Regions from separate parts of the Paenarthrobacter sp. NPDC057981 genome, predicted to be linked through region 3. Evidence: predicted binding sites of a transcription regulator. Region 3 holds the regulator's gene; each other region holds the start of a gene.

Region 1 (2,265 bases), on a different contig from region 3:
ATGATGAAGAGGGGCTTGTTGGCCTGCAGGGCCTTCTCCAACAGGGGCAGGAAGTCCTGCAGCGAGGAGATCTTGCCCTGGTTGATCAGGATGAGGGCGTCCTCGAGGACAGCTTCCTGGCGCTCTGCGTCGGTGACGAAGTACGGGGACAGGTAGCCCTTGTCGAACTGCATGCCTTCGGTGAGGACCAGCTCGGTCTGCGTGGTGGAGGACTCTTCGATGGTGATGACGCCATCCTTGCCCACCTTGCCGAAGGCCTCGGCCAGCAGCTCGCCAACTTCATCGCTCTGCGCGGAGATGGCTGCAACGTTGGCTACCTGGGTGCCTTCGACTTCGCGGGCGTTATCGAGCAGACGTGCAGCGACAGCCTCAACGGCAACTTCGATGCCGCGCTTGATCTCACCCGGTGCGGCGCCGGCTGCAACGTTGCGCAGGCCTTCCTTGACCAGGGCCTGTGCAAGCACGGTGGCGGTGGTGGTGCCGTCACCGGCAACATCGTTGGTCTTGGTGGCGACTTCCTTGGCCAGCTGTGCGCCAAGGTTCTCGTAGGGGTCGTCAAGCTCGACTTCACGGGCGATGGTGACGCCATCGTTGGTGATCGTGGGGGCGCCCCACTTCTTGTCCAGGACGACGTTGCGGCCGCGCGGGCCCAGCGTCACCTTGACAGTGTTGGCGAGCTTGTCGATACCGGCCTCAAGCGACCGGCGGGCAGCATCGTTAAAAGCAAGCTGCTTTGCCATGGTTGTGTCCTTTCGAGACAGAAAACCCGCACCGCTGACGCTCGGAATGATTCCAACGCGACGGCGGTGCGGGGCTCCAGGAAGTTACTTTACGACGATCGCGAGGACGTCGCGGGCGGACAGAACGAGGTACTCGCTGCCACCGGTCTTGACTTCGGTTCCACCGTACTTGGAGTAGATGACGACGTCGCCGACAGCTACGTCCACCGGTACGCGGTTGCCGTTGTCATCGAAGCGGCCGGGGCCGATTGCAACAACTTCGCCTTCCTGCGGCTTCTCCTGTGCGGAGTCCGGAATAACCAGGCCGGAAGCCGTGGTCTGCTCTGCTTCGAGCGGGCGAACAACAATACGATCCTCAAGAGGCTTAATCGAGACCGACACTCGGACTCTCCTTTTCATGAGCTGATTCATGGACTAAGAACTAGGGTGCCGTGGCGTTCAACCGTCGTCGCGGTGCCGGTGGACGCCTGGCGGGATTAGCACCCTCACAGGGAGAGTGCTAACTAGACTCTATGTAAGGCGTTAGCACTCGGTCAAGGTGAGTGCCAGCATTTCGTCATGGGTGAACCGGGGTCACTGGTCCCGGAGGTCGTCCAGATCGTAGTCTTCGCCGTCGTCGTCCTCATCAAGGGAGCCGCTGCCGCGGTTCAAGTACAGGACCACCGCGGAGGCCACTGCCACGACGCCGGAGATCACCAGCGCGATCACCCCACCCAAACGCGCGCCGCTGTAAAGATCGCGGATGTCCCGCGCCTCATCCGTGGCATCGCTGACGCTCTTGCCGGTCACGGAATAGGCTGCGGCGTTGAAGGAGTCCAGCGCGAAAATAACGATCAGCAGGCCGATACAGACTACCGCAATGACAGCGCCCGCGATCAGGGCAGGACGGGCGTACTTGATGAGGCGGGAGGGCGGCAGGGCTGCGTTGTCTTCCATAAAAACAACCCTATCCGGCTGATTCCACAGTCACACCGCCATGACGCGCGAGGTTAGGCTTGTACGCATGCCTCACGCACCGCAGGAACAGATCGCGCCCTTGCTGACTACTGAAGGATGGGAACTTCTTGCCTCGCTGGGGCCCTACCGGGAGGCCGATGCGTTCAGCACCAACGCCGAGCTCCGGAAGGCCGGCCACTCCCCCGAACTTGTTGCCGCCGTCCTGACGCAATCGCGCCTGCGGACCCGCGCCGAGGCCAAGTTCGGCGAATTCGCCCGCCAGATGCTCTTTACGCAGGCGGGTTTGGAGCAGGCCACGAGATTGAATGTCGCCGCCCGCCACGCTGAACGATTCTCCCAGGCCGGCATCAGCCACGTCGCCGACCTCGGCTGCGGCCTGGGTGCCGACTCCATGGCGATGGCCTCCATGGACATCGCGGTCACTGCCGTGGAAATGGATGAAACCACCGCGGCCTGCGCCATGATCAACCTCATGCCTTTTCCGCATGCGAGCGTTGTGCACACAGACGCGGAGTCGGTGGATCTTGAAGGGATCGACGGCGTATGGCTGGATCCCGCCCGACGCACC
Region 2 (2,265 bases), on a different contig from region 3:
GCCCCCTGCCTCCAACGAGCCCAGTGCGCAGCCAACGCCGTCGACCACGCCATCATCGTCGCCCTCCAGCGCCCCGGTGGACAAGAGCGTTCCCGTCGCTGTCTACAACGGAACCGGCACCGCAGGCCTGGCAAGCAGGGTGGCCGGACTGGTGCAGGGTGGAGGTTGGACTCTCAGTACGGTAGCCAACTGGGGAGGCATTCCGCAGCAGACCTCCGTGATCTTCTATAACGCTCCAACCCAGAAAGCCAACGCCGAGGCTTTGGGCGCGCTTCTGGGCATCCAGTCGATCGTGGAGACCCCGGATGTGCAGCAGCCCCTGGTTGTAGTAGCGGGACCCGGCTACCAGTAACCGCGCGGCTCCCAGGCCCAAAAACCCAAACTCGGTTAAGCCTCAATAACAAAAGCGGCGCCCTGCCCATTGAGGGCAGCGCGCTGACAGTGACTGTGGTTACAGTGGATTAATTCCGGTCCGGAGATCCCGGCAACCTGTCTTGGCTACTGCGAAAGTGTGGGCATCATGGCATTGGGAACCGTCAAATGGTTCAACGCCGAAAAGGGCTACGGATTCATCACTGTGGATGACTCCGGTGACGACGTCTTCGTGCATTGGTCCGCTATCCAGATGGATGGCTTCCGCGCCCTGGAAGAGGGCCAGCGTGTTGAGTTCGAACTGGGTGAGGGCCAGAAGGGTCCGCAGGCCGAAGGCGTGCGCGTCGCCTGACGCTTTCACTGTTCGCCGGGCGGCCGTCAGCTCTCGGCTGAAACCCTCTGAGTGGGTGCCAAAAGTGGCGCCTCTGCTTGCACTCTCACCAGTCGAGTGCTAATTATTGATTTAGCACTCCTACGGTTCGACTGCTAATCCGTTCCGGCTACACCGGTAACGGAATGATGGTGGAACCGCTGGGGGACGAAGAAACACCTTGGTGGGGTGAGGTCCGGAGCGCGGGGCATACAGAGGCTGCACGCAAAAGACCGTCCGTCGCGGGCATCCCACCTGACAGGTACCTTCTTAACGACTGTCCCGAAAGGACTACCGCCGTTATGGCCAAGATCATTGCATTTGATGAAGAGGCACGCCGCGGCCTCGAGCGGGGCCTGAACACCCTCGCTGACGCCGTCAAGGTCACCCTCGGCCCGCGTGGACGCAACGTCGTCCTCGAAAAGAAGTGGGGCGCTCCCACGATCACCAACGATGGCGTTTCCATCGCCAAGGAGATCGAGCTGGACGACCCTTACGAGAAGATCGGTGCTGAGCTGGTCAAGGAAGTTGCCAAGAAGACGGATGACGTCGCTGGCGACGGTACCACCACTGCAACCGTTCTTGCCCAGGCACTGGTAAAGGAAGGCCTGCGCAACGTTGCCGCCGGCGCCGACCCGCTGTCCCTCAAGCGCGGTATCGAGAAGGCTGTTGAGGCAGTCATCAGCGAACTGCTGAACTCCGCCAAGGAAATCGAAACCAAGGAAGAGATCGCAGCCACGGCTTCCATCTCCGCCGGCGACCCGGAAATCGGCAGCCTGATCGCCGAAGCCCTGGACAAGGTGGGCAAGGAAGGCGTCATCACGGTTGAAGAGTCCAACACCTTTGGTCTGGAACTCGAGCTCACCGAGGGCATGCGCTTCGACAAGGGCTACATCTCCGCTTACTTCGTCACCGACGCAGAGCGCCAGGAAACGGTCCTCGAAGACCCGTACATCCTGATCGTCAACTCCAAGATCTCCAACGTGAAGGAACTCGTCACGGTACTGGAGAAGGTCATGCAGTCCAACAAGCCGCTGCTGATCATCGCCGAAGACATCGAGGGCGAGGCCTTGGCCACCCTGATTGTCAACAAGATCCGTGGCACCTTCAAGTCCGTTGCCGTCAAGGCTCCGGGCTTCGGTGACCGCCGCAAGGCACAGCTGGCCGACATCGCCATCCTCACCGGTGGCCAGGTCATCTCCGAAGAAGTTGGCCTCAAGCTCGAAAACGCCGGCCTGGACCTCCTTGGCACCGCCCGCAAGGTTGTTGTCACCAAGGACGAGACCACCATCGTTGAAGGTGCCGGCGACGCCGACGCCATCGCGGGCCGCGTCGCCCAGATCCGCGCCGAGATCGAGAACTCCGACTCCGACTACGACCGCGAGAAGCTGCAGGAGCGCCTGGCCAAGCTGGCCGGCGGCGTTGCAGTCATCAAGGCCGGTGCCGCAACCGAAGTTGAGCTCAAGGAACGCAAGCACCGCATTGAGGACGCCGTCCGCAACGCAAAGGCTGCCGTTGAAGAA
Region 3 (2,265 bases):
TCCGGCTGGCCTTGGCTACCTGTGCCCGCTGTCCCTGGACCTTGACTGAGCCCGAGGCTGTCCGTCCCGCCGGAATCGCCGCAGCAGGCGGACGGGGGGCTGGAGGCATCAACCGGATGGCTTGCCCTTCGAGGAGGAATCCATAGCCGAGTTGGAATGACTTGGTCTTGCCGCGCCTGTCCTCGAGGGCCACGATGTGCATGCCGCCGGTCTTTTCGACCCGGGTGACTTCGCCCACCCACCCCGACTGGACGTCCTCCAGGACCATTCCGCGTTGGACCGGAACCTCGGGGAGTTGGCGTTTGGCCGGGGCCGTCAGATCCTGCGGGCCCCAATTGTCGAAAGCCAAGGAATTCCTACCTCTGTGCTGGTATGCGAAAGGACGGGCACCAGCTGCGATCCCGCTGTACTGGCTCGTCGTCCCGGATACAGTCCGCGGACGGTTTCAATGCTAACAACGTGGTAGCTCATACTAGACTTGTTAGCACTTGGGCATGTTGAGTGCTAAGTGTGGTGGCCCGCTGGAGGCCCCGCGGGGACGGTCCCAAGGACCATGGAAGTTGTCAGGAGGTGGAGCAATGAGTGAGCCACGCAAGCTGGAAGTGCTGCGTGCCATCGTTGAGGATTACGTGCATTCCCGGGAGCCCGTGGGATCCAAGGCCCTCGTTGAGCGCCATCACCTGGGGGTTTCCAGTGCGACAATCCGCAATGATATGGCGGTCTTGGAAGAAGAAGGGCTCATTGCTGCCCCGCATACCAGTGCGGGCCGGATTCCCACGGACAAGGGCTACCGTCTCTTTGTAGACCGCATCTCGCAGGTCAAGCCGTTGTCTGCCGCAGAGCGTCGGGCCATTCATTCGTTGTTGGAGGGCCCCGACGACGTCGATGACATCCTTGAGCGCACCGTCAGGCTCCTTTCGCAGCTGACCAACCAGGTCGCCGTCGTGCAGTACCCGCATTCGCACCGCGCATTGGTCCGCCACGCGGAGTTTGTCCTGCTGGCACCCAAACAAGTGCTGGTGGTCCTCATAGCGGATACCGGAAGCGTTGCGCAGAAGGTGATCGAGGCCGGCGCCGATGTGAGCAACGAGGCCCTGATGTTGTTGAGGTCACGTTTCCTTGGCAGCATCGCCGGCACCCAGCTGGCCCTTTTGCCTCAGGTGCTTCCGTCCGTTGTTGCCCTGTGTCCGCCAGATCTTCGGGCCCTCGCACAATCGCTCGCCAATGGACTGGAATCGTTGAGCGACACCAGCCGTGAAGAACGTATCCTCATGGCCGGTACGGCCAACCTCGCACGGTCCAACGTCGATTTCCCCTTGAGCATCGGTCCGGTGCTGGAGGCGCTTGAGGAACAAGTTGTCATGCTCCGGTTGTTGTCGGACATGGGAGACGATCCCCGAGGCGTCACGGTCAGCATTGGCCGGGAGAATCCGTACGACGGTCTCGCCGAGGCATCTGTCGTGGCCACCGGCTACGGATCAGGTGCCAAGGTGGGCATCCTCGGACCCACCCGCATGGACTATCCCACCACCATGGCGGCGGTACGCGCCGTGGCCCGTTACCTTTCCCGCATTCTCGGCGGCTGAAAAGCGGCCCGAGGAAACATCCGCAGTACAACCAGGAAGAGATACCGACTTTGAGCAGCCACTATGACGTTTTGGGAGTCTCGCCGGAAGCCACCGGGGAAGAGATCAAAAAGGCGTACCGCAAGCTGGCACGGAAACTCCACCCGGACGTAAACCCCGGTGAAGATGTCGCGGAGCAGTTCAAGGCCGTGACCCACGCATACGAAGTGTTGTCAGATCCCCAGAAACGCCGCGTCTACGACGCCACCGGCAATGAAAACGGAACTGACAACGGCTTCGGTGGCGGGTACGCAGGCCAGGGCTTCGCCTTCCAGGACATCTTCGACACCTTCTTTGGCGGAGGCGGCGGACACGGAGGGCCGGCCTCCCGTGTCCGGCGCGGCCAGGACGCCCTCATCAGTGTCCGGATCGACCTCAAGGACGCGGTGTTCGGCGTCAACAAGAAGCTTGAAGTTGATACGGCCGTGGTCTGCCCAACGTGTGATGGCAGCTGCTGCCGTCCCGGCACCCACCCCGAACGCTGCGACATTTGCGGCGGCAGCGGCCAGGTCCAGCGCGCAGTGCGCTCCATCCTTGGCCAGGTCATGACCACCGCGCCCTGCGGCACCTGTGAAGGATTCGGCACCGTTATCAAGGATCCCTGCAACGAGTGCAGCGGCCAGGGCCGCATCCGGAGCCG

Evidence for each region. The regulator HrcA, encoded in region 3, represses chaperone genes, less so after heat shock. The targets are predictions, from matches to a motif close to TTNGCACTCGNNNNNNNCGAGTGCNAA.
Region 1: a site for HrcA is predicted at 1,263-1,289, ahead of groES (co-chaperone GroES). Genes of this name have one in related genera too.
Region 2: a site for HrcA is predicted at 836-862, ahead of groL (chaperonin GroEL). Genes of this name have one in related genera too.

Annotation. Positions count from the first base shown of each region.
Region 1 is NZ_JBHVQI010000005.1:87,369-89,633, forward strand. Features, by position in the region: gene groL (chaperonin GroEL) at 1-740, opposite strand, end outside; gene groES (co-chaperone GroES) at 825-1,121, opposite strand; gene ACFVSI_RS07665 (hypothetical protein) at 1,314-1,676, opposite strand; gene ACFVSI_RS07670 (SAM-dependent methyltransferase) at 1,744-2,265, shown strand, end outside.
Region 2 is NZ_JBHVQI010000026.1:59,351-61,615, reverse strand. Features, by position in the region: gene ACFVSI_RS18670 (LytR C-terminal domain-containing protein) at 1-352, shown strand, start outside; gene ACFVSI_RS18665 (cold-shock protein) at 521-724, shown strand; gene groL (chaperonin GroEL) at 1,045-2,265, shown strand, end outside.
Region 3 is NZ_JBHVQI010000004.1:82,814-85,078, forward strand. Features, by position in the region: gene ACFVSI_RS06675 (DUF3097 domain-containing protein) at 1-349, opposite strand, end outside; gene hrcA (heat-inducible transcriptional repressor HrcA) at 579-1,586, shown strand; gene dnaJ (molecular chaperone DnaJ) at 1,637-2,265, shown strand, end outside.